Regions from separate parts of the Bacillus sp. BSL6 genome, predicted to be linked through region 3. Evidence: riboswitches for the same ligand, from Rfam matches in the RefSeq annotation. Region 3 holds a riboswitch; each other region holds the start of a gene.
What was found. Region 3 has a riboswitch for S-adenosylmethionine ahead of RCJ96_RS17130 (M20 family metallopeptidase). Riboswitches for the same ligand answer to the same signal wherever they lie in the genome.
Positions count from the first base shown of each region.

Region 1: another riboswitch for S-adenosylmethionine. It lies ahead of mtnW (2,3-diketo-5-methylthiopentyl-1-phosphate enolase); the one in region 3 lies ahead of RCJ96_RS17130 (M20 family metallopeptidase).
Region 2: another riboswitch for S-adenosylmethionine. It lies ahead of RCJ96_RS21810 (methionine ABC transporter ATP-binding protein); the one in region 3 lies ahead of RCJ96_RS17130 (M20 family metallopeptidase).

Region 1 covers NZ_JAVGCW010000001.1:766,056-773,511, reverse strand. The annotation lists gene RCJ96_RS04350 (carbon-nitrogen family hydrolase) at 65-928, opposite strand; gene RCJ96_RS04345 (pyridoxal phosphate-dependent aminotransferase) at 943-2,121, shown strand; SAM riboswitch class I at 2,186-2,291, shown strand; gene mtnW (2,3-diketo-5-methylthiopentyl-1-phosphate enolase) at 2,356-3,600, shown strand; gene mtnX (2-hydroxy-3-keto-5-methylthiopentenyl-1-phosphate phosphatase) at 3,597-4,256, shown strand; gene RCJ96_RS04330 (methylthioribulose 1-phosphate dehydratase) at 4,253-4,891, shown strand; gene RCJ96_RS04325 (1,2-dihydroxy-3-keto-5-methylthiopentene dioxygenase) at 4,869-5,381, shown strand; gene RCJ96_RS04320 (hypothetical protein) at 5,690-5,965, shown strand; gene RCJ96_RS04315 (DUF3909 family protein) at 6,016-6,348, opposite strand; gene RCJ96_RS04310 (NAD(P)-dependent oxidoreductase) at 6,350-7,231, opposite strand; gene RCJ96_RS04305 (serine hydrolase domain-containing protein) at 7,236-7,456, opposite strand, start outside.
Region 2 covers NZ_JAVGCW010000007.1:183,237-190,692, reverse strand. The annotation lists gene RCJ96_RS21830 (TSUP family transporter) at 1-325, shown strand, start outside; gene pruA (L-glutamate gamma-semialdehyde dehydrogenase) at 479-2,026, shown strand; gene RCJ96_RS21820 (hypothetical protein) at 2,212-2,361, shown strand; gene RCJ96_RS21815 (cysteine hydrolase family protein) at 2,593-3,156, opposite strand; SAM riboswitch class I at 3,399-3,503, shown strand; gene RCJ96_RS21810 (methionine ABC transporter ATP-binding protein) at 3,627-4,646, shown strand; gene RCJ96_RS21805 (methionine ABC transporter permease) at 4,636-5,301, shown strand; gene RCJ96_RS21800 (MetQ/NlpA family ABC transporter substrate-binding protein) at 5,324-6,166, shown strand; gene RCJ96_RS21795 (HXXEE domain-containing protein) at 6,342-6,824, opposite strand; gene RCJ96_RS21790 (DUF3926 domain-containing protein) at 6,888-7,079, opposite strand; gene RCJ96_RS21785 (ArsA family ATPase) at 7,072-7,456, opposite strand, start outside.
Region 3 covers NZ_JAVGCW010000005.1:69,030-76,485, reverse strand. The annotation lists gene RCJ96_RS17145 (hypothetical protein) at 1-75, opposite strand, end outside; gene RCJ96_RS17140 (VOC family protein) at 211-603, opposite strand; gene RCJ96_RS17135 (AAA domain-containing protein) at 715-3,024, shown strand; SAM riboswitch class I at 3,100-3,201, shown strand; gene RCJ96_RS17130 (M20 family metallopeptidase) at 3,290-4,495, shown strand; gene RCJ96_RS17125 (Lrp/AsnC family transcriptional regulator) at 4,561-5,001, opposite strand; gene RCJ96_RS17120 (SDR family oxidoreductase) at 5,170-5,934, shown strand; gene RCJ96_RS17115 (TetR/AcrR family transcriptional regulator) at 6,309-6,875, shown strand; gene RCJ96_RS17110 (alpha/beta fold hydrolase) at 6,934-7,456, shown strand, end outside.

The DNA of each region.
Region 1 (7,456 bases), on a different contig from region 3:
TTTTTTAGAATTTTTAACTTTATGTTGAAGACTATACCAAGAATAAAAATCACTTGTCAACATTTTATTTGTATAATTCTGGACGACGATCTGCAAAAACTGGAATTCCTTTACGTACTTCTTCAATTTTCTCGAATGTAAGCTCTCCAAATAAAATTGATTCTTTTTCATTCGCTTCTACAACAACTTCGCCCCAAGGGTCGACAATTAAAGAATGACCAGCAAACTCATTATTTGGATCTTTTCCTGCCCTATTACATGCAACAACATAACACTGATTTTCAACCGCTCTTGCTTGTAATAGCAAACGCCAATGTGCTAAACGAACTAATGGCCATTCAGCTACAACAAATAAAACTTTTGCACCTTTAGCAGTATGAACACGCATCCACTCTGGAAAACGAATGTCATAACAAATTGTGCCAGCACACTCTACATCATCTAACTTAAATTCACCTGTACTATTTCCAGCGATTAAATATTTATGTTCATCCATAAGCTGAAATAAATGTACTTTACTATATTCATTAACTAGTTCTCCTTTATTCGTTACAACATACATTGTATTTGTAACACCTTGTTCTGTTTGCTTTGCTATAGAACCACCAACAATATGTACACCATATTGTTTCGACCATTCTATCAACTTTTCTTTCGTTTCCAATCCATCCCTATCTGCAATTTCAGAAAGTCTCGTTAAATCATAACCTGTTGTCCATAGTTCTGGTAAGACGATAACATCTGGTCTTTCCTTCATTGCTTCGCTTATTTTATTTTTAGCATTCTCAATATTTTTTTCTACATCTCCAAAGACAATATCCATTTGAATACATGCGACTTTCATTTTTTCAGCCCCATTCTCATTTTTTTCTTTACAAAATACTGGAAAGATTATATCATTTGTCACTAGAATTGTAACAACTTTCAAAAGAGGTGGAAAGTATGAAATTATTTCAACCTTCTGAGATAGTAACATCATTGCCAACACAATTTTTTGCTTCACTTGTTGCAAAAGTTAATAAAGTCGTTGCAGCTGGTCACGATGTTATTAATCTAGGTCAAGGTAATCCAGATCAACCAACACCGCAGCATATCGTAAAAGCTTTACAAGATGCTGCAGAAAAGACCATTCATCATAAATATCCGCCATTTCGCGGACATGAAAGTTTAAAAGAAGCCGTGGCAACATTCTATCAACGTGAATATGATGTAGTAGTAAATCCAAAAACTGAAGTTGCTATTTTGTTTGGTGGAAAGGCTGGATTAGTAGAATTACCAGTTTGTTTTACAAACCCTGGTGATACGATTCTCGTTCCCGATCCAGGCTATCCAGATTATTTATCAGGAGTTGCTTTAGCGAAAGCACAATTTGAAACAATGCCGCTTATTGCAGAAAATAATTTTTTACCAGATTATACGAAAATCGATGACTCTATTTCCGAGCGTGCAAAATTAATGTTTTTAAACTATCCAAATAATCCGACCGGTGCTACTGCATCAAAAGATTTCTTTGATGAAACCATTCATTTTGCTAATAAACATAATATATTAGTCGTTCATGATTTTGCTTACGGTGCGATTGGATTCGATGGTCAAAAACCTGTTAGTTTCTTACAAGCAGATGGTGCCAAAGATACAGGAATCGAAATTTACACATTATCGAAAACTTTCAATATGGCTGGCTGGCGCATCGCTTTTGCGGTAGGGAATGAAAGTGTCATTGAAACAATTAACTTATTACAAGATCATATGTATGTTAGTATTTTTGGTGCCATTCAAGATGCTGCCCGCGAAGCACTATTAGGTTCACAGTCTTGCGTCATAGACCTTGTAAATAGTTACGAATCTCGAAGAAACGCTCTTATTTCAGCTTGTCATTCAATTGGTTGGAATGTAGGCATTCCAACAGGGTCATTCTTTGCATGGCTTCCCGTTCCAAAAGGATATACTTCTGAGAGATTTTCCAATATTTTACTAGAAAAAGCACACGTTGCAGTTGCTCCTGGTGTTGGATTTGGTGAACATGGCGAAGGGTACGTCCGTGTTGGTCTCTTGCATACAGAAGATAGATTACGAGAAGCCATTAATCGAATTGATAAATTAAATTTTTTTAAAAAGTAATTGACAACATGAAAAATATCTGACAAAATTCAGTTATCTTAAAAATTTAAACATTTCTAAATACTTCTTATCAAGAGCAGGTGGAGGGACGAGCCCGACGAAACCCGGCAACCGATCTACAATTGTAGACACGGTGCTAATTCTCGCAGCATTACGCTGACAGATAAGGAGCTGGTTGTAAAAAAACCTCTCCTTAGCTGAGAGTTTTTTTTATTTAACTAGGAGGTTATAACAATGAGCGGAATTATAGCGACATATTTAATCCATGATGATTCACATAACTTAGAAAAAAAAGCTGAGCAAATTGCACTCGGTTTAACAATTGGCTCTTGGACTCATTTGCCGCATTTATTGCAAGAACAGTTAAAGCAGCATAAAGGCAACGTCATTCATGTTGAGGAATTAGCTGAGCATGAACATACCAACTCGTATTTACGTAAAAAAGTAAAACGCGGAATTATTAAAATCGAATATCCATTATTAAACTTCAGTCCAGATTTACCAGCAATTTTGACAACTACATTTGGAAAGCTATCACTTGATGGCGAAGTAAAATTAATTGACTTAACTTTTTCAGATGGGTTAAAAAAACATTTTCCTGGTCCAAAATTCGGGATAGATGGTATTCGAAATCTTTTACAAGTGCATGATCGTCCCCTTTTAATGAGTATTTTTAAAGGAATGATTGGACGAAATATTGGGTATTTAAAAACGCAATTACGCGATCAAGCAATTGGTGGTGTAGATATCGTAAAAGATGATGAAATATTATTTGAAAATGCATTAACACCACTTACGAAACGCATTGTATCTGGAAAAGAAGTTTTACAATCCGTATATGAAACGTACGGACATAAAACGTTATACGCCGTAAATGTAACAGGACGAACTTTTGATTTAAAAGAAAATGCAAAACGTGCAGTGCAAGCTGGAGCTGATATTTTATTATTTAACGTATTTGCTTACGGACTAGATGTACTACAATCACTTGCAGAAGATGATGAAATCCCAGTTCCTATTATGGCACACCCTGCTGTAAGTGGCGCTTATTCAGCATCCAAGTTATATGGAATTTCATCTCCATTATTACTCGGAAAGCTGCTACGTTATGCTGGGGCTGATTTTTCATTATTCCCATCTCCATACGGAAGTGTTGCGCTAGAAAAAGAGGAAGCTCTTGCTATCTCAAAATATTTAACTGAAGACGATGTGTTTTTCAAGAAGAGCTTTTCTGTTCCGTCTGCTGGTATTCATCCTGGCTTCGTTCCCTTTATTATACGAGATTTCGGTAAAGATGTTGTTATTAATGCTGGCGGTGGGATACATGGACATCCAAATGGAGCGCAAGGCGGCGGTAAAGCTTTCCGTACTGCCATTGATGCTACTTTGCAAAATAAACCACTCCATGAAGTAGATGATATAAATTTGCATAGTGCACTACAAATATGGGGAAATCCCTCTCATGAGGTGAAATTATGAGTATTCAAGTATTTTGTGATTTCGATGGCACGATTACAAATAATGATAACATTATGTCCATTATGGAGAAATTCGCACCAACAGAAGCTGAAGAAGTAAAGAATAGAATTTTATCACAAGAGCTATCTATTCAAGAAGGTGTTTCTCAATTATTTCAATTCATACCTACTAATCTGCACGATGAAATTATTCATTTTTTAATAGAGACTGCTGAAATTCGTAATGGTTTTCATGAATTTATACAATTTGTAAATGAAAACAATATTTCCTTTTATGTTATATCAGGTGGAATGGATTTCTTCGTCTATCCACTCTTACAAGGACTCATTCCAAAAGAGCAAATTTACTGTAATGAAACAGATTTTTCAAATGAATACATTACGGTGAATTGGCCTCATCCTTGTGATCGTCTTTGTCAAAATCATTGCGGATTATGTAAATCATCACTCATCCGTAAATTGAGTGATACGAATGACTTCCATATTGTAATTGGAGATTCAATTACCGATTTACAAGCTGCAAAACAAGCGGATAAAGTGTTCGCTCGTGATTTCCTTATTACAAAATGCGAAGAAAATCATATTTCTTATACACCATTTGAAACGTTTCACGATGTTCAAACTGAATTAAAACATTTGTTGGAGGTGAAATTATGAAACAACTTTTTCGTCAATGGTATGACTTAAGCGAGATAAAAAAAGAATTAACAACACGAAATTGGTTTCCAGCAACGAGTGGTAATATTTCTATAAAGGTTAGTCATGAACCACTCACTTTTCTCATTACAGCAAGTGGTAAAGATAAAACCAAAACGACTCCAGATGACTTTCTACTAGTAGATCATCTAGGGATTCCCGTATTAGAGACTGAATTACGTCCCTCAGCAGAAACAATCTTGCATACACATATTTATAACAATACGAATGCTGGGTGCGTCCTTCATGTTCATACAACTGATAACAATGTCATCACAAATTTATATAGTGATGCTGTCACACTTCAAAATCAAGAAATTATTAAAGCTCTCGATATTTGGGAAGAAGGTGCAACAATTCACATTCCTATTATCGAAAACCACGCTCATATCCCAACGCTTGGAGAAAACTTCCGCAAGCATATACAGGGAGATTCGGGGGCAGTATTAATCCGTAACCATGGTATTACCGTATGGGGCCGAGATAGCTTTGATGCAAAGAAAAGATTAGAAGCTTATGAGTTTTTATTCCAATTTCATATAAAACTACTATCAATTCAAGGAGGCGTTTCTAATGGCGCAAATTCGTATTCATGAAGTAAATACTCGCATTGAAAATGAAGTGGAAGTATCTAAATTTCTACAAGAGGAAGGTGTTTTATATGAGAAATGGAATATTTCTAAACTTCCTCCTCATTTAAATGAAAATTATTCGTTAACAGATGAAAACAAGGCTGAAATATTAGCTGTGTTTTCAAAAGAAATTGCTGATGTTTCAGCACGCCGAGGTTATAAAGCACATGATGTAATTTCACTTTCAAATAGCACACCTAACCTTGACGAACTATTAATTAATTTCCAAAAAGAACACCATCATACTGATGATGAAGTTCGCTTTATTGTTAGTGGTCATGGCATCTTTGCCATTGAAGGAAAAGATGGGACATTCTTTGACGTTGAACTTGAGCCAGGCGATCTCATATCTGTTCCTGAAAATGCAAGACATTATTTTACCTTGCAAGATGATCGTCAAGTTGTAGCTATTCGTATTTTTGTTACAACTGAAGGTTGGGTTCCAATCTATTAAGGTAGTTAGTTGAATAAAAGGTCTTGGACCCCCTTTTCCAACCTTTTATTCACTCTACATATATACATCCTCCTATGGAGCAGGCTTATTTCAAAAAAAATGAAATAAGCCTGATTTTTTATTTTCTCAAACATATGCGTCCCTCCTTTCAAAAACGATCTTATCCTTCTGTTTTCCAAGTGTATTTCTTAACATTTTTTGAACATTTATTGAACTTTTTTTGACTTTTTTCTGAAAATTCTGTTTTGTATATGATATACTACAATTAACTAAGAAGGAAAAAATATCGCAAACAGAGGGGGATAATCATGAGTTTACTTATCGCACTTATACTAGGGGTTACGTGTGGAGCACTTCCTATTATTCTAGGAGCTATTATGGAAGAATTAGAAGTTGGTGTTTTAGGTTTTGTTGCATCTTGTGTAAGCGCTTTATTTTTTGGTTTGTTCGGTGCTATTCCTGTTTCAATTCTGTGTGCATTTTATATAATACGCCATGCTCGTACAAAACAATTTGGTCCTAATCACATCGCGCAAGTTATTCCATTCCCAATTGAACGATGCCGCCGTGCTTCTAGCTTATAATTATAAAATTAAATATACTTAAATAAATAAAAGCCCTCAAATGAGGACTTTTATTTATTTTCTTCTAGAAATTGAAACAATTCTTGTAGGTGCAAAGCGTCTTCACTATAGCTAACAGATACATGATATATACTATCAATCTCCGCTTCCATGTAAAGATCAACTCCATCTCGATCATATTTCAATGCCAAATAAAATTCCATTTCTTCTAGCATCTTTTTTGAAGTTCGAATAACGTAATGCCCTTTTTCATCTCTTCCATATTCGAATTTCGGTTCAAAATCATATTTTTGTTTAAAAGCTTCTATTTGTTTTTCATTAATTTGTACACAAGTTGCTCGTTGTACAGCATCAATCATCTCATCAAATTTTTGAAGATCCATCTTACTTACCCCCTATGTATTTTTTGTATAACACTTGTGTTCCGCTATTCTCTTCTCCATCTTTTATTAGCTCTTCATACAATTCCTTCGCCAAACTTAAACCTGGTACTGGTAATTGTAATTTTTCAGCCTCATCTAAAGCAATCTTCATATCTTTCATAAAATGCTTTACATAAAACCCCGGTTCAAAATCTCCCTTTAACATGCGAGGGGCTAAATTGCTTAATGACCAGCTACCTGCTGCACCCGTTGAAATGCTCTCTAACACTTTATCTGGATCTAGTCCAGCTTTTTTCGCATAAGCAACCGCTTCACATACTCCAATCATATTAGAAGCAATTGCAATTTGATTGCACATTTTTGTATGTTGTCCACTTCCAGCTGGTCCTTGCAACTGAATATTTGTTCCTAGTTTTTCAAATAACGGTAAACATTTTTCATATATTTCTTTCTCGCCACCGACCATAATTGCGAGTCTTGCCTCTTTCGCACCGACGTCTCCTCCAGATACAGGCGCATCTAACGTATATATATTCTTACTTTTACCCGCTTCATTAATACGTTTTGCCAATGTTGGTGTAGATGTCGTGAAATCAATTGTAATTGTACCTTCATTTGCATTCTCCAAAATCCCATCTATCCCAAAATACACTTCTTCTACATCATGTGGATATCCTACCATAGTCATTACAACATCCACTTGCTTTACTAAGTCTTTCGGTGTATCACACCAATTTGCACCATCTTGCACTAAAGAGTCTGTTTTCGATTTTGTTCTATTATATACATATACTGTATGACCGTCTTGCATGAAATGACGCACCATACTTTTTCCCATTACACCAATACCAATGAAACCAATTGATACATTTTTATGTTTCATTTTCTCATCCCCTTTGTTCTAATAAATCACTTACCATCTTTCGGAAATCTTTATTGAAGTCATCATCCATACTATTTTTCACATTTGAAAATAAAATAACAAAAGTCCCTTTTTCTTTATTAAAATTATTGAAAGTGTTCCAACCAGATAGTACACCATGATTATGAAAATAATCCGGATATATGTAAAAACTAAATGCATATTTTCGTTCTGTTGAAGGTGAAA
Region 2 (7,456 bases), on a different contig from region 3:
GTTTTACGATGGATTTTTTGGGCCAGGAACAGGATCCTTTTTAATTTTTGCATTTTTATTAATTGGTTTGGATTTTATTCAAGCGGCAGCATCTGGAAAACTTTTGAATTTTGTTAGTAATATCGTATCGTTAATCACTTTTTTATTTTTAGACGTAATTCATTTTGAATACGGTATTATTATGGGGTTATCGATGATTTTTGGCGCTTATTTTGGATCGAAGTTTGCAGTTCAAAAAGGTGTTGGATATGTAAGAACTTTATTTTTGTTAGTGACTATTTTATTGATTAGCAAAAACGTTTTGGAATATACTCATATTTTGTAGAGTTATACATTTGTATAACTCTGTTTTTTTATTATATTTTAAAAATTAATTAATTTTTAAAATATAAGTCTAGGAATATTTGAATAAATCTAAATTATCGTGTAGAATAATGTTGTAAAATGTAAACGTTTTTCTAAGGGGAGGCTAAAAATAATGGTAGTAGCATACAAACATGAGCCATTTACAGATTTTTCAGTAGAGGCTAACAAATTAGCGTTTGAAGAAGGTTTAAAGAAAGTAGAATCTTATCTTGGACAAGACTATCCATTAATTATTGGGGGAGAAAAAATCACTACAGAAGACAAAATTGTTTCTGTAAACCCTGCAAATAAAGAGGAACTTGTTGGTCGCGTTTCAAAAGCAAGCCGTGAGTTAGCTGAAAAAGCAATGCAAGTAGCGGATGAAACATTCCAAACTTGGAGAAAGTCAAAACCAGAAATGCGTGCAGACATTTTATTCCGTGCTGCAGCGATCGTTCGTCGTAGAAAACATGAATTCTCTGCTATTCTTGTAAAAGAAGCAGGTAAACCATGGAATGAGGCAGATGCTGATACAGCAGAAGCAATCGACTTTATGGAATATTATGGTCGTCAAATGTTGAAATTAAAAGACGGAATTCCAGTAGAAAGCCGTCCAATTGAATATAATCGTTTCTCTTACATTCCATTAGGAGTAGGTGTTATCATTTCTCCTTGGAATTTCCCATTCGCAATTATGGCAGGTATGACAACAGCTGCTTTAGTTTCTGGTAACACAGTATTACTAAAACCAGCTAGTACAACTCCTGTAGTAGCAGCGAAATTCATGGAAGTATTAGAAGAAGCTGGCTTACCAGCTGGCGTAGTAAACTTCGTACCAGGTAATGGTTCTGAAGTTGGTGACTACTTAGTAGATCACCCTCGTACACGTTTCATTAGCTTCACTGGATCTCGTGATGTAGGTATCCGTATTTATGAGCGCGCAGCGAAAGTAAACCCAGGCCAAATTTGGTTAAAACGCGTTATCGCTGAAATGGGCGGTAAAGATACAATCGTTGTTGATAAAGAAGCAGATCTTGAATTAGCAGCTAAATCTATCGTTGCATCAGCATTCGGATTCTCAGGACAAAAATGTTCTGCATGTTCTCGTGCAGTAATCCACGAAGATGTATACGATCACGTATTAAATCGTGCTGTTGAATTAACGAAAGAATTAAAAGTTGCTAACCCAGCTGTATTAGGTACAAACATGGGTCCTGTTAATGACCAAGCTGCATTCGATAAAGTAATGAGCTATGTTGCAATTGGTAAAGAAGAAGGTAGAATTTTAGCAGGTGGCGAAGGAGACGATTCTAAAGGCTGGTTCATCCAACCAACAATCGTTGCTGACGTTGCAGAAGATGCTCGCCTAATGAAAGAAGAAATCTTCGGACCAGTAGTAGCATTCTGTAAAGCAAAAGACTTTGACCATGCACTTGCAATTGCAAACAATACAGAATACGGTTTAACAGGAGCAGTTATCTCTAACAACCGTGATCATATTGAAAAAGCACGTGAAGACTTCCACGTAGGTAACTTATACTTCAACCGTGGATGTACTGGTGCAATCGTAGGATACCAACCATTCGGTGGCTTTAACATGTCTGGTACAGACTCTAAAGCTGGTGGTCCTGACTACTTAGCGCTTCACATGCAAGCAAAAACTACTTCTGAAACTTTATAAGAAATAGTAGAAGAGATCTTCGCAGTCTGCGAAGATCTCTTTTTTTGAAAAATTTTTTATATGTGGATTAACATAGTAATCAGTAGAAAAACTAATAAAGTAATAAGGTTTACTTCAGCAAAATGAGGTATATTTATATTTGCTGAATAGATTCTCTTTAAAGACAAGAAAAGTAGGTGAACAAAGTGGGAAAATATCAATTGGATTACAAAGGTCAGGTAGCTGTCGCGAAGTTTCATGAAAAACAGACGCCTGTCAAATTTGATAAAAAGCAGCAAATTGAAAAATTGCGTGCGGAGTATTTGAAAAAGAAACAAAAACAAACAGATAAATAATAGGAGAAATTAGTTAATTTGCATTAAAAAACACTTACCATATATTACTATTTGGTAAGTGGAACTAGCTAAAACCTATTCATATCGGGATAAACATGTAAATAGAAATAAAACAATGAGAAAAGTTGACTTATTAGTCACATTTTTTTGTATTCATTTTAAGGATTTCCTGTATAATACAATTTGAAAGAAAATCTATGGTTTGACAAGAAACACTCTTTTCGGTTTTGCTCACTGAAGAGAGTGTTTTTTTGTAGCTAAAAACTCCTCTGTACTCATTACATTTGCATATACGCCATTTAAACTAGCTAAAATTGTATTATGAATATAAACAGCTGGTATCGTAGCATTCTTAAAAGAAAGATCTTTTGTCGCACAAGCATCATGTATAACAGTACATTGCAAGCCGAAATCAAAGGCAGCCCTTACGGTAGCATCAATACACATATGAGTCATCATCCCGCATATGACGAGGTGCTCAATCTTTAAACGTTGTAATTGCTCTAGAAGATCGGTTTCGCGAAAACTATTTGGATAATGTTTGAGTATAACGGTTTCTTCTTTAAGTGGGCGTACGCTTTCATGAATATGTACACCTTCTGTATTGGGTAGGAAAAAAGTAGCGTCCTCTTTTATTGCTACATGTTGGATATGAAAAATGGGTTCGTTTTTCTTTCTAAAGAGCTGTAGTAGCTGACTAGCATATGCGCTTGCTTCTGCTGGATTACGCAATTCCATCTTTCCATGTGGAAAATAATCATTTTGAATATCAACGAGTAAAAGAGCTGTTTTCATATATTTATCTTCCTCCGATTTCATATTCAAATAATGGTATTCAATTAGTAGAGAAGATTATCCTTTTAAAAAATATGCAAGAGGAGAAGTTTACATAACTTTAAAGGTTACTATTTTCTATTAAAATTTTCATCTGAAAATTTTAATAAAGAAATAATTAATATTTTTCTAAAAAATGTATTGACTCTTATTATTCTGAGTTCTATAATGAGAATTAATTAAACGACAATTAAATCGATACATTCTTATCCAGAGAGGTGGAGGGACTGGCCCTACGATACCTCAGCAACGGGTTTTTTAATACCGTGCTAACTCCAGCAAGCCTATAAGGGCTTGGAAGATGAGAAGATGTGAACGAGTACATATAAGTGCTCTCCTTCTTATCTTTATGTTTGATAAGAAGGAGAGCACTTTTTATTTTACCTCGAGAGCTCTACTTCAAGTTTTTACAGCATATAGGAGGGGAAAAAATGATTTCTTTTAATAATGTAAGTAAAGTATATGAATCAGGTGGGCAATCTGTTCATGCGGTGGAGGATGTAACGTTATCAGTTGAGAAAGGCGAAATTTTTGGCATTATTGGTTTTAGTGGCGCTGGAAAGAGTACATTATTACGCCTAGTAAACATGTTAGAGAGACCAACGGCAGGAACGATTTCAATAGATGATAAAGAGATTACATCATTATCGACGAAAGAATTACGGAAGCTAAGACAAAGAATCGGGATGATTTTTCAAAGCTTTAATTTATTTAATTCAAGAACAGTGTTTGGGAATATTGCTTATCCATTAAGGTTAGCAAAAGTACCAAAGAATGAGATAAAAGAAAGAGTAAATGAATTGCTGAAGTTTGTAGGGTTAGAAGATAAGGCAAACAATTACCCAGAGCAGCTATCAGGCGGACAAAAGCAGCGTGTAGGTATTGCTAGAGCACTTGCAACATCACCAGATATTCTTATATGTGATGAGGCAACATCAGCTTTAGATCCAGAAACAACGACAGAAATTCTAAACTTATTAAAGAAAGTAAATCGAGAATACAATTTAACAATTCTTCTTATTACACATGAAATGCATGTCGTGAAAGAAATTTGTCACCGTGTAGCTGTAATGGAAAAAGGAAAAGTTATTGAAGAAGGAAAACTGTTTGATGTTTTCACACAACCGAAAACAAAGACGACTCAAAACTTTGTACGTTCTGTTATTAATGATCATTTACCGGAAAGTGTTTTAGCGAAAATTCAAAATGGTGGTCAGATTTATCGCCTAACATTTACTGGTGAGGAAACAGGACAGCCGGTACTATCATATATCGCAAAAAACTATAATGTGGATGTAAATGTACTGTACGGAAATATTATTGAACTTCAAAATGTGCTATTTGGAAATCTTCTTGTAGAATTGCAAGGTGAACAGAGGGAAATTCAAAAAGCATTACAACATCTAAGACTGCAAGTGCAGCTGAAGGAGGTAGAAGCTCATGCGAGTTGATTGGAGTATATTTTGGCCGCGCATACTAGATGCGACGGGGGATACCCTCTTAATGGTAATTGTAACCCTTATATTCGCTACAATTCTTGGTATACCTCTAGGTTTACTTTTATATGTAACGAGAAAAGGAAACTTTTTAGAAAATAAATGGGTCTTTTCTATTCTTAATATCATTATTAATACAATTCGTCCGATTCCATTCATTATCTTCTTAGTAGCTTTAAGCCCGTTAACAAGAAGTGTTATCGGAACGACAATTGGAACAGCAGCAGCAATTTTTCCAATGACGTTAGTTGCATCAATTGGTATCGCTAGAATGGTTGAAACAAATCTTGTTTCTGTTCCGAAAGGGGTAATTGAAGCAGCGCAAGCGATGGGTGCTTCACCAATTAGAATTGTTTTTGAAATCCTTGTACCAGAAGCGTTAGCACCATTAATTTTAGGTGTTACATTTATGACAGTTGGTTTAATTGAATTTTCTGCAGTTGCTGGGCTTGTCGGTGGTGGCGGTCTTGGTGATTTAGCAATGACATATGGTTATCAACGTTTTGATACATCAGTTATGTTCGTAACGGTCGTTTTACTTATAATTCTCGTACAATTAGCTCAAAACTTAGGAAACTACTTTGCGAAAGTCTTTTTACGCAGATCATAAAAAGGAAGAGGGGGAAAAGAGAATGAAGAAGATTTTAGCATTTGCATTATCAGCAATTGTAGGAATTTCGGCGTTAAGTGGCTGCTCGGATGCAGGAATAAAAGAGAAAACAGTTCGCATTGGTGTAACTGGAACGGATGGAAACGCTTGGGAAATTGTAAAGGAAAAAGCTGAAAAAGAAGGAATTAAAGTTAAACTGGTTGAGTTCTCTGATTACACAACGCCAAATAAAGCGTTAGCTGATGGAGATATTGAATTAAATTCATTCCAGCATATTGCATTCTTAGAGCAATTTAAAAAGGAGCATAAGCTAGATATTACAGCTGTTGGTACAACGCAAATTGCACCAATGGGTTTATACTCTGAAAAACATAAGAAAGCAAATGAAATTCCAGATGGTTCAGAAATTGCGATTCCAAATGATCCAACGAACCAAGCACGTGCATTAAAACTTCTTGATGCAGCTGGGTTATTAAAGCTTAAAAAAGACTTTGGTCTATTTGGAGATCCAAGTGGCATTGCTGAAAATCCGAAGAAGTTAAAAATTACACCGGTTATCGCACAGCAAACACCTCGTGTATTAAAAGATGTAGCAGCTTCAGTTATTAATAACGGTGTTGCTGGTCAAGCTGGATTAGATCCAGCGAAGGATCCAATTTTCTTAGAAGATCCAAAGAATGAAAATGCGAAGCCATATATTAATATTTTCGCAGCTCGTACGAAAGATAAAGATGATCCAACACTGAAAAAAGTAATTGAACTATATCATTCAAAAGAAGTGATAGATGCAATTAAGAAAGAAACAAATGATGGTTCCATTTCAGTAAATCTTTCACTTGATGAGCTTGAAAAAATCGTAAAATAATGATTGGGTTTAATGGACTAACAGAAGGAACCCCTCCGCTGTTAGTTCGTTCAACATATAATCTACTTAACAAACAAAACAAACCCTAATTCTGTACCTTCCAATTCTGTATAATATAGAATCCAATGTTTGTTAAGTAGAGTAATAGACCGGGAGTTTTCCTGGTCTTTTTTTATTACTGAAAGCGGCTAGCGAGTAGTAAGGTAATCCAAATGATAATGGGATAAGAAAATAAGCTGAACACGAGTGTAATTACGAATTGCTTTTTATGAATTAAGTGTTTTTGGGATGAAAAAAAGAAAATAGAAAAGATAACAATGAAAACTGCGGATATTACGCCAGGATTATAGGAACGATAAATAAAAAACAAAATAATATGTTGAACAGAGTTGAAGAAGATAGCCCCTTGTATAAAAATAATCCAGTATATAGAAGACAAGAAATTCAGTTGATATAGAAAGACGATAACTAAGACAAAGAGAGTTAATACAGAAATCGCAATGAAAAAGTGTTGGCTAGTTATAAAAGTAATCGAAAATTGATTAGCAAGATATTGTGGCATTTCGAAAGATTCTTCAAGGTTATGAATGAAAAATAAAAAGGGAATTAGCCAGATTGTAAGAGGAGTAAAGTGTCTTACAGAAAATGTTTTTATCAATTTACATCAGCTCCAATAAAGGGGTAGAAAGCCTATAGGAAAAGGCCTTCTACAAGGATATAATTATTCAATTACAATACTTTTTAAATTGCTATTATGTTGTGGTTGTTCGGTAGCATAAGAAGATAGTTCCTCTTGTAAAATATTTAGTATTTGCTTAGCTGATTGCTGGATTGGAGCAGGTAACTCTTCTAATATATGCATACCAACTTTTATTTTTGTACGGATTACCTTCCTTAGTAGTTCTTCATGCATGCACGACACCTCCAAACCGAATGTTTAGTACGTCCTCTTCAAACTTAGCTCCTTGAATAGAAAGGTGCGTTAATGTTTTTGGTAATGTGATGTTCCGTTTAACAGAACCTGCGCGAATGATAAGCTCATCACCTTTTTGATTTAATGTGAGCTCACTTTTATTTGAGAAGGGAATGGACAGAACGAAAATATATTCATCGCCATCTTTTTTTACATATTGTGTGCGGCCGTTAAATTTTACTTCAGTAGGACAATAATCTTTTTTAAATAAAGCATCTCCTACACGTTCTAACATAGGTAAACCAATAACTTCTTGTTCAAACATTGGAGCTTCGTAAATAGGAAGTGGATCAAAACTATCTTGAATTAATGTTTTA
Region 3 (7,456 bases):
CTTTTTCTTGATTACATAAAGAATTGGAAATAGTATAGGTATCCCAAAAACAATAATAAAGACTGTATTTACCATTCTCTCCTCCTAACAAAATGATTATGTTTTTAAACTTGGTGAATTCTCAGGTTGGAGGTATGTTTCATTGTTACTGGTTAAAAACAAGGGCCGGAATTCCGGCTCCTTTTCTATCCCGCAACATAAAGGTTTACTTTATCTCTCCGTCTCAAAAAACTCAATCCATTCCCCATCAGGACCCGCGAAGAATATGTAACGTGTTCCATCCGGTAATGTTTCGATTTCTTCTCCTAGTAAGAAGGTTACTGCATGTTTCTTTAGTCTTTCAATTTCATCTTCTAATGAATCCACTTTAAAGCAAATGTGATGTACTTTTCCTTCTGCCGGAAGGGAAGAGTTGTAGCCTTCAATTAATTCGAGTATCGTCTCTTTTGATTCTTCCACACCTAAAAAAGCGAGTTTTAAGTCTGGATTCGGGTGCCCCATACGTTTAATGAGCTGTAAGCCAACTACTTTTTCATAAAAAGTAATAGATGTTTCTAAGTCTGCAACCATAAGTCCAACGTGTTCGATTCTTCTAACTGGCATGTAGATTCCTTCTTTCTGAAAATTATATACAATATGTTATTGAAAATTAAGAAAATAAGCAAGATAAAAACCTTACAAATTTTAGCGTGTTATATGGTATAGTGAGAAAGTATGTTTGGGGAGAAGGAAGGAGATTATACGATGAATACACCTACTCAAACTCCTTCATTATCGGAAACGATGAAAGAGTGGCATTATGCATTAGCATATGAAATTAAACATTGGAAAACGATAGGTGGTAGTAAAATTTCTATCATGAACGGTCGTTTTTTATATACAGATTATGAAAGTACAGTATATGTATTTCAGCTTATTTCGGAAGTAAGCTTGCCTGAAGGTTCACCGATTCGAATTGAGTTCGATGGTGAGGAAGCGACAGGGGAAGTATTATCTGTACATGGATTAGAAATAGAACTGAAATTAAATGATTATATACAAGGTGAAATACGAGAAGCTGTTTTATACAGTGAACCGTGGCAGCTTTTAGAGCAACTGCAAGAGAGGTTGAAGGAAGCGCGTAAAGATAAGCTAAAACGTAATCGTATAAAGCGTCTTGTTGATGGGACGAGCAGTCCAAAGCATATTGAGAAGATGAAAAATCCGAAAAATGAATTGGCGTATCGCTCGTTTTATAATCCGACAACGTACGTATGGGGACCGCCTGGAACAGGGAAGTCTTACAATTTATCACGTATTATTTCGGCTCATTATCAAAAAGGGAAATCAGTACTTGTGTTAGCTCATAGTAATGCGGCAGTAGACGTATTAATGAGTGAAGTAACGAAGCAAATTGAAAAGAAAAAGAAATGGACGCCTGGTGAAATTGTTCGTTACGGTTATAGTCAACACGAACATATACGAAATCATGAAACGTTACTTGCGTCGAAGTTGGTTGAAACGACGAACGGGTCTTGGGGTGAGGAGAGACTCTATTTAGAAGAGACACGACAAGATCTTCGTGAAAAGATTTTATCGTATAAAGCAACATCTGCTGATAAGAAGCGTATGCAGGAGATTGAAAGTGATCTTCGAAAACAGAGAGCGAAAATTAAAGAAGTAGAAAAAGAATACATTGAAAATGCGAAAGTAATCGGCGCAACTTTATCGAAATGTGCCATTGATTCACTTATTTATGAGCGTACATTTGATTTAGTTGTCGTAGATGAAGTGAGTATGGCGTTCGTTCCCCAAATTGCATTAGCTGCTTCACTTGGAAAACGTATCGTCGTTTGTGGTGACTTTTTACAGTTACCTCCAATTGCGATGGCCAACCATGAACTCGTTCGAAAATGGCTTGGCGAAGATATGTTTTACCATGCTGGGATTGTTGAGTCTGTTAATAAATCAGAAGCACATCCGAACCTGTTTATGTTGCAAGAACAAAGACGTATGCATGCGGATATATCTAAGTTTACAAACTCATTTATTTATAAAAATAGAGTATACGACCATCCGTCTGTTTCAGAACGTAAAGAACTTGCGCAATTGCAGCCGTTCGCAAATGAAGCAAATGTTTTATTTGATACGAGCCAAATGGGAGCTTTTTCGTTAAAAGACGCTGCTTCAGGATCTCGTTTCAACATTATGTCTGGTTTAGTAGCAATGCAAATGATGTTAATCGGACTGTTAGATGGTGTGCAATCCATTGGTGTTGTGACGCCTTACAGAGCGCAGTCTCGCTTTTTATCAACGTGTATTAGAGAAATGTTACAGAGAACGAAATATCAAAACATACCTGTTTTAGCAGCGACAGTTCATAAGTTCCAAGGATCTGAAAGAGATATGATGATTTTTGATACAGTAGATAGTTATCCGCAAGAACGACCTGGCGTATTATTCTTTGACCATAAAAACCATCGCCTCGTCAACGTTGCAGTGACGAGAGCGAGAGGGAAGTTCATTCAATTATCAGATTGCCATTATATGCGTAAAAATCTTTCGAGAAAACAAGCGTTGTCACAATTAACAGCTCATATAGAACGTCACGGAGATGTGTATGATCGCACGACATCAAGACAATTGTGGGAACGAAAAATATCGAAACGATTACGCTGGTTTATGGAAATGAATCTTGAGGAAACGAAAGGGCTATTAAAAGATATTTTAGCAGCAAAACGAAAAATTATTATTTCGCTTCCAAGTACAAAACAAGTGGATAAGCGAGTATGGCAAGCGTTAATGCGTACAAATGCACAGATAACAGTGTATAGTGACGGACCAGTTCCACTGAAAAATGTAAAGTTACAAAGACAAAATAAAGCTTTCCCGTTTATCGTAATTGATGATGAAATCTTCTGGGCAGGCGCACCGCTCACATCTCAAATGATATTTGAAGGGAGTACGGAATTTCCGTACGTATGTGCAAGACTGCAAGCACCTGAGACAATTGGTGTATTAAAAGGATTTTTAGATATTCGGTAAATTCGGATAGGAATTCCTTGACTTTTATTTGAAATGAACTTAGAATGAATGTAATTTAATATAATTTTATGAAAATTCTTATCACGAGAGGTGGAGGGACTGGCCCTATGATACCTCGGCAGCGGATTCGTTATGAATACTGTGCCAATTCCAGCAAGGTAACTTGAAAGATAAGAAAGAAGCTCATTTTGACTGTATATACAGAAGCCTCTTTCTATCTTTTAGAAAGAGGCTTTTTTACGTGAAAATAAAAGGAGGAAGAAAAATGGGAGCGACAGGAGTAGCGTCACAAAGAAAAACAATTGAAGAGAGTATCGAAAGAAATAAGGAAAAGTACATAGAAACAAGTCATGATATTCATGCGAATCCGGAGATCGGTAACCAAGAGTTTTATGCATCTAGAACGTTAAGTTTATTACTAGGTAGTGCAGGATTTCAGTTGCAGCACAATATAGCTGGACATGAAACGGGATTTATTGCGCGAAAAAGCTCTGGAAAACAAGGACCAGCAATCGCATTTTTAGCGGAGTACGACGCTTTACCAGGACTTGGTCATGCGTGTGGTCACAATTTAATCGGCACCATTAGCGTTGCGGCAGCGATCGCATTATCAGAAACGCTTGAAGAAATTGGCGGGGAGGTTGTCGTGTTCGGAACACCAGCTGAAGAAGGAGGACCGAACGGTAGCGCAAAATCGAGTTATGTAAAGGCAGGCTTATTTAAAAATATTGATGCAGCGCTTATGATTCATCCGAGTGGAAAGACAGCAACAACGAGTCCTTCACTAGCAGTCGATCCACTTGATTTTCATTTTTACGGAAAAACAGCTCATGCTGCAGCTTCACCTGAAGAAGGAATTAACGCATTAGATGCGGTGATTCAGCTGTACAACAGTATTAACGCACTTCGACAACAACTTCCGTCAGATGTGAGAATTCATGGCGTGATTACAGAAGGAGGAAAAGCACCTAACATTATTCCTGACTACGCTGCAGCAAGGTTCTTCATTCGTGCAGCAACGCGAAAAAGATGTGCGGAAGTAACAGAAAAAGTAAAAAATATCGCACAAGGGGCAGCACTAGCAACAGGTACAAAAGTAAAAATCCATCAATTCCAAAATGAAATCGATGAACTACTCGTAACAAAAACATATAACGACATCGTAGCGGAAGAACTAGAATTACTCGGGGAAGACGTAAATCGTAAAGAAAGATTTGGTATTGGTTCAACCGATGTAGGAAACGTTAGCCAAGTTGTACCGACAATCCACCCGTACATTAAAATCGGCCCAGATGATTTAATTGCACATACGAATGAATTTAGAGAAGCGGCACGTTCAGAATTAGGGGATAAAGCATTAATTACATCCGCAAAAGCATTAGCAAATACGGCGTATCGATTAATTACGGAAGAAGGGTTGTTAGAGAAGGTGAAGGAGGAGTTTAGAGAGGCGCAGAGAAATCAGGGATAGGTGATTGAAAGGAGTGGATGATCCACTCCTTTTTCTTTTTTGGAAAGCTGGTGCCTATCACTTTATTAGAACGACAATTTCTCCTCAAACTCACTCTTTAAAACAATTAAAGGAGACGATAAGCCGAATTGCATTAAAGAGTCTAAAAATGCAGCGAGAGAATCCATCGAATCGCTCATGACCTTCATCATATAATTAAATTCCCCGCTAATTCGATATAAATCTGTTACTTCAGGAGCGGCATTACAATATTGGATAAAATCAGAGCATTGGCTCGTTTTAAACATGATGAATGCTTGAATGTTTTTATTAATTTTAGAAGGCTCAAATTTCGTTCGGTAAGCCGCTATAACGCCTTGATCTTCAAGTTTATTCATACGCTCCTTTACAGCAGGCTGCGTCATGGATATAATTCTTCCTATTTCTGAAACAGAAATTCTCGCATTTTCATACAACAAGTTCATTATTTTATGGTCGATTTCATCTAGTTTTACTGCATTTTGCATTGTGTAGCCTCCTTATTTTATTTTTTTAAGTGAATCACAAACTATAACTATAATATCATAAGTGAACGAACTAAATTACCTATAAATCTATATTTAAAATAATTGGTTTTTACATAAAAATATAAGTGTAGGTTTTTATCAAACGTAAATTTAGGAAGGATGGAAAAAATGAAGAATCTTGATGGGAAAGTAGCGTTAGTAACAGGAGCGAGTCGAGGAATTGGTCACGCGATTGCGATGAGATTGGCAAACGACGGTGCATTAGTTGCGATTCACTACGGCCGAAATAAGTCAGCTGCAGATGAAACAATTTGTGAGATTGAATCTAATGGAGGAAAGGCGTTCTTAATTGAAGCAGATCTCAAATCAATTGATGGTGTCAAAAAGCTAGTAGAACAATTAAAGAATGAATTACAAATAAGAGTTGGTACATTAGAGATTGATATTTTAGTAAACAATGCAGGGATAGGTACACAAGGGACGATTGAAAATACGACAGAAGAAGTTTTTGATGAAATTATGGCCGTAAATATTAAGGCGCCATTCTTTTTAATTCAGCAAACATTACCGTTACTACGAGCAGAAGGGCGCATTATTAACATTTCATCAGCTGAAGTAAGACTTGGTTTTACAGGGTCCATTGCATACGGCTTAAGTAAAGGTGCATTAAATACGATGACACTTCCTCTAGCTAAACATCTTGGAGAAAGAGGTATAACAGTGAATACAATTATGCCTGGATATACGAAGACAGATATAAATGCGAAATTGCTAGATAATCCAGAAATACGAAATTTTGCTACGAATTCATCTGTGTTTGGTCGAATAGGGCAAGTTGAAGATATTGCAGATGCAGTCGCATTCCTTGCTTCTTCTGATAGCCGCTGGGTAACGGGGCAGATTTTAGATGTTTCTGGTGGGTTTTGTTTATAGGGGCACTAATACATATCCATCAAGCTAATCAAGTAAATTACTAGATATGAGACGATCCTCGTTTCATATCCGGTAATTTATAGAAAGTTAGGGATGATAAAGAAGTCTATTAAAACGTGATTTTTTTGCTAGGTAACTTGAATAAGGGGGCATTTCTTTTTCTTAAGTTTATGGGTATGTATGGTGACCTCTATTAGACGATAGTGAATGAACAATTTCGGGGGGCAGTTCAACTTTATTCAAAATAAGATTCTTTTGCAGTAAAATCAATGTTAGTGGAACTTTTGTAATCAAACTTTTTTAAAAATTAACATAAATACTTGCAATATTTAAATTAGTACTATATAGTTCTAATTATGACAAAGGTAAAATTAATGAATCAAAAACGTGTGATTGAAGTAGCTGCAACATTATTTTTAGAAAAAGGGTTTGCTTATACAAGTATGGATGAATTAGTACGTGTAAGCAAAGTTTCAAAGTCTAATGTGTATTATCACTTTTCTAATAAGGAAGTATTATTAGAAGCGGTCGTTGATTATTGGATTGAAATGTATCAATCTGCAATTGATGACGTACTTTCTCAGAACCAATTTTTAGTTGAAGATCGTATCCAACTGTTTTTAAAGCAATTATCACAAGGAGTTCAATCGAGAGAGTATAAGGGAAGCTGTCCATTTATTACTCTTTATATTCAAAGTCCTACACAGGCCACGCAAATAAAAGAAAAGATAGGTCTTTTTTTTACAGGATTACAAAAGAAAGTTTCTCTATTACTTAAACAAGGGGTAGAGAATGGGGAATTCAGAAATACGATTCATATTGATGAGGTTGCATCACTTTTTATTACAAATCTTGAAGGAGCGTTATTTATTTCAGAAACATTGAAGGATGCAACTGTAATCACGAAAACAGCAGATCATTTTTTAAAATTGCTTCGATAAAAGAAGCATTTTTTTTACATCAAATTAGTACTAAATAGTACTAAAAAGGGGATCTTATATGAGAACAGTATTTTTAACTGGTGGAACAGGCTTTATTGGAAAGCAATTAGTGAAAGAATTAGCCAAAGAGGATGTTAAAATTCTTCTTTTAGTGAGGTCGAAAAGTAAAGCAATACGCATTTTTCAAGAAAGAGGCATCTTAAAAAAGGAAGTTATGCACTTTATTGAAGGTGATTTGACGAAAATAGATTTAGGTCTAAGTGCTGAAGATAAGGAGAGGGTATTGAAAACGGATGTGATTATTCACGCAGGAGGCCCCATGGATATTCAAGCGACAAGTAAAGAGGCAGCTTCCGTATTTTTAAATGGCGCCAAACATATTAGTGAATTAGCTAAAAGTATTCATCAATTGAAGGGCTTGCAACAATTTATTCATGTTGTAGGTTATATGAGTCCCTTTGATGATAAAAATAGCAAGATTGCAATTGATGTGTTTCAAGAAGGAAACAATTATTTGAAAATAAAAAATCCATATGAGAGAACAAAATTTTTAGCAGATCTTTATATCCGTCAGCAGGCAT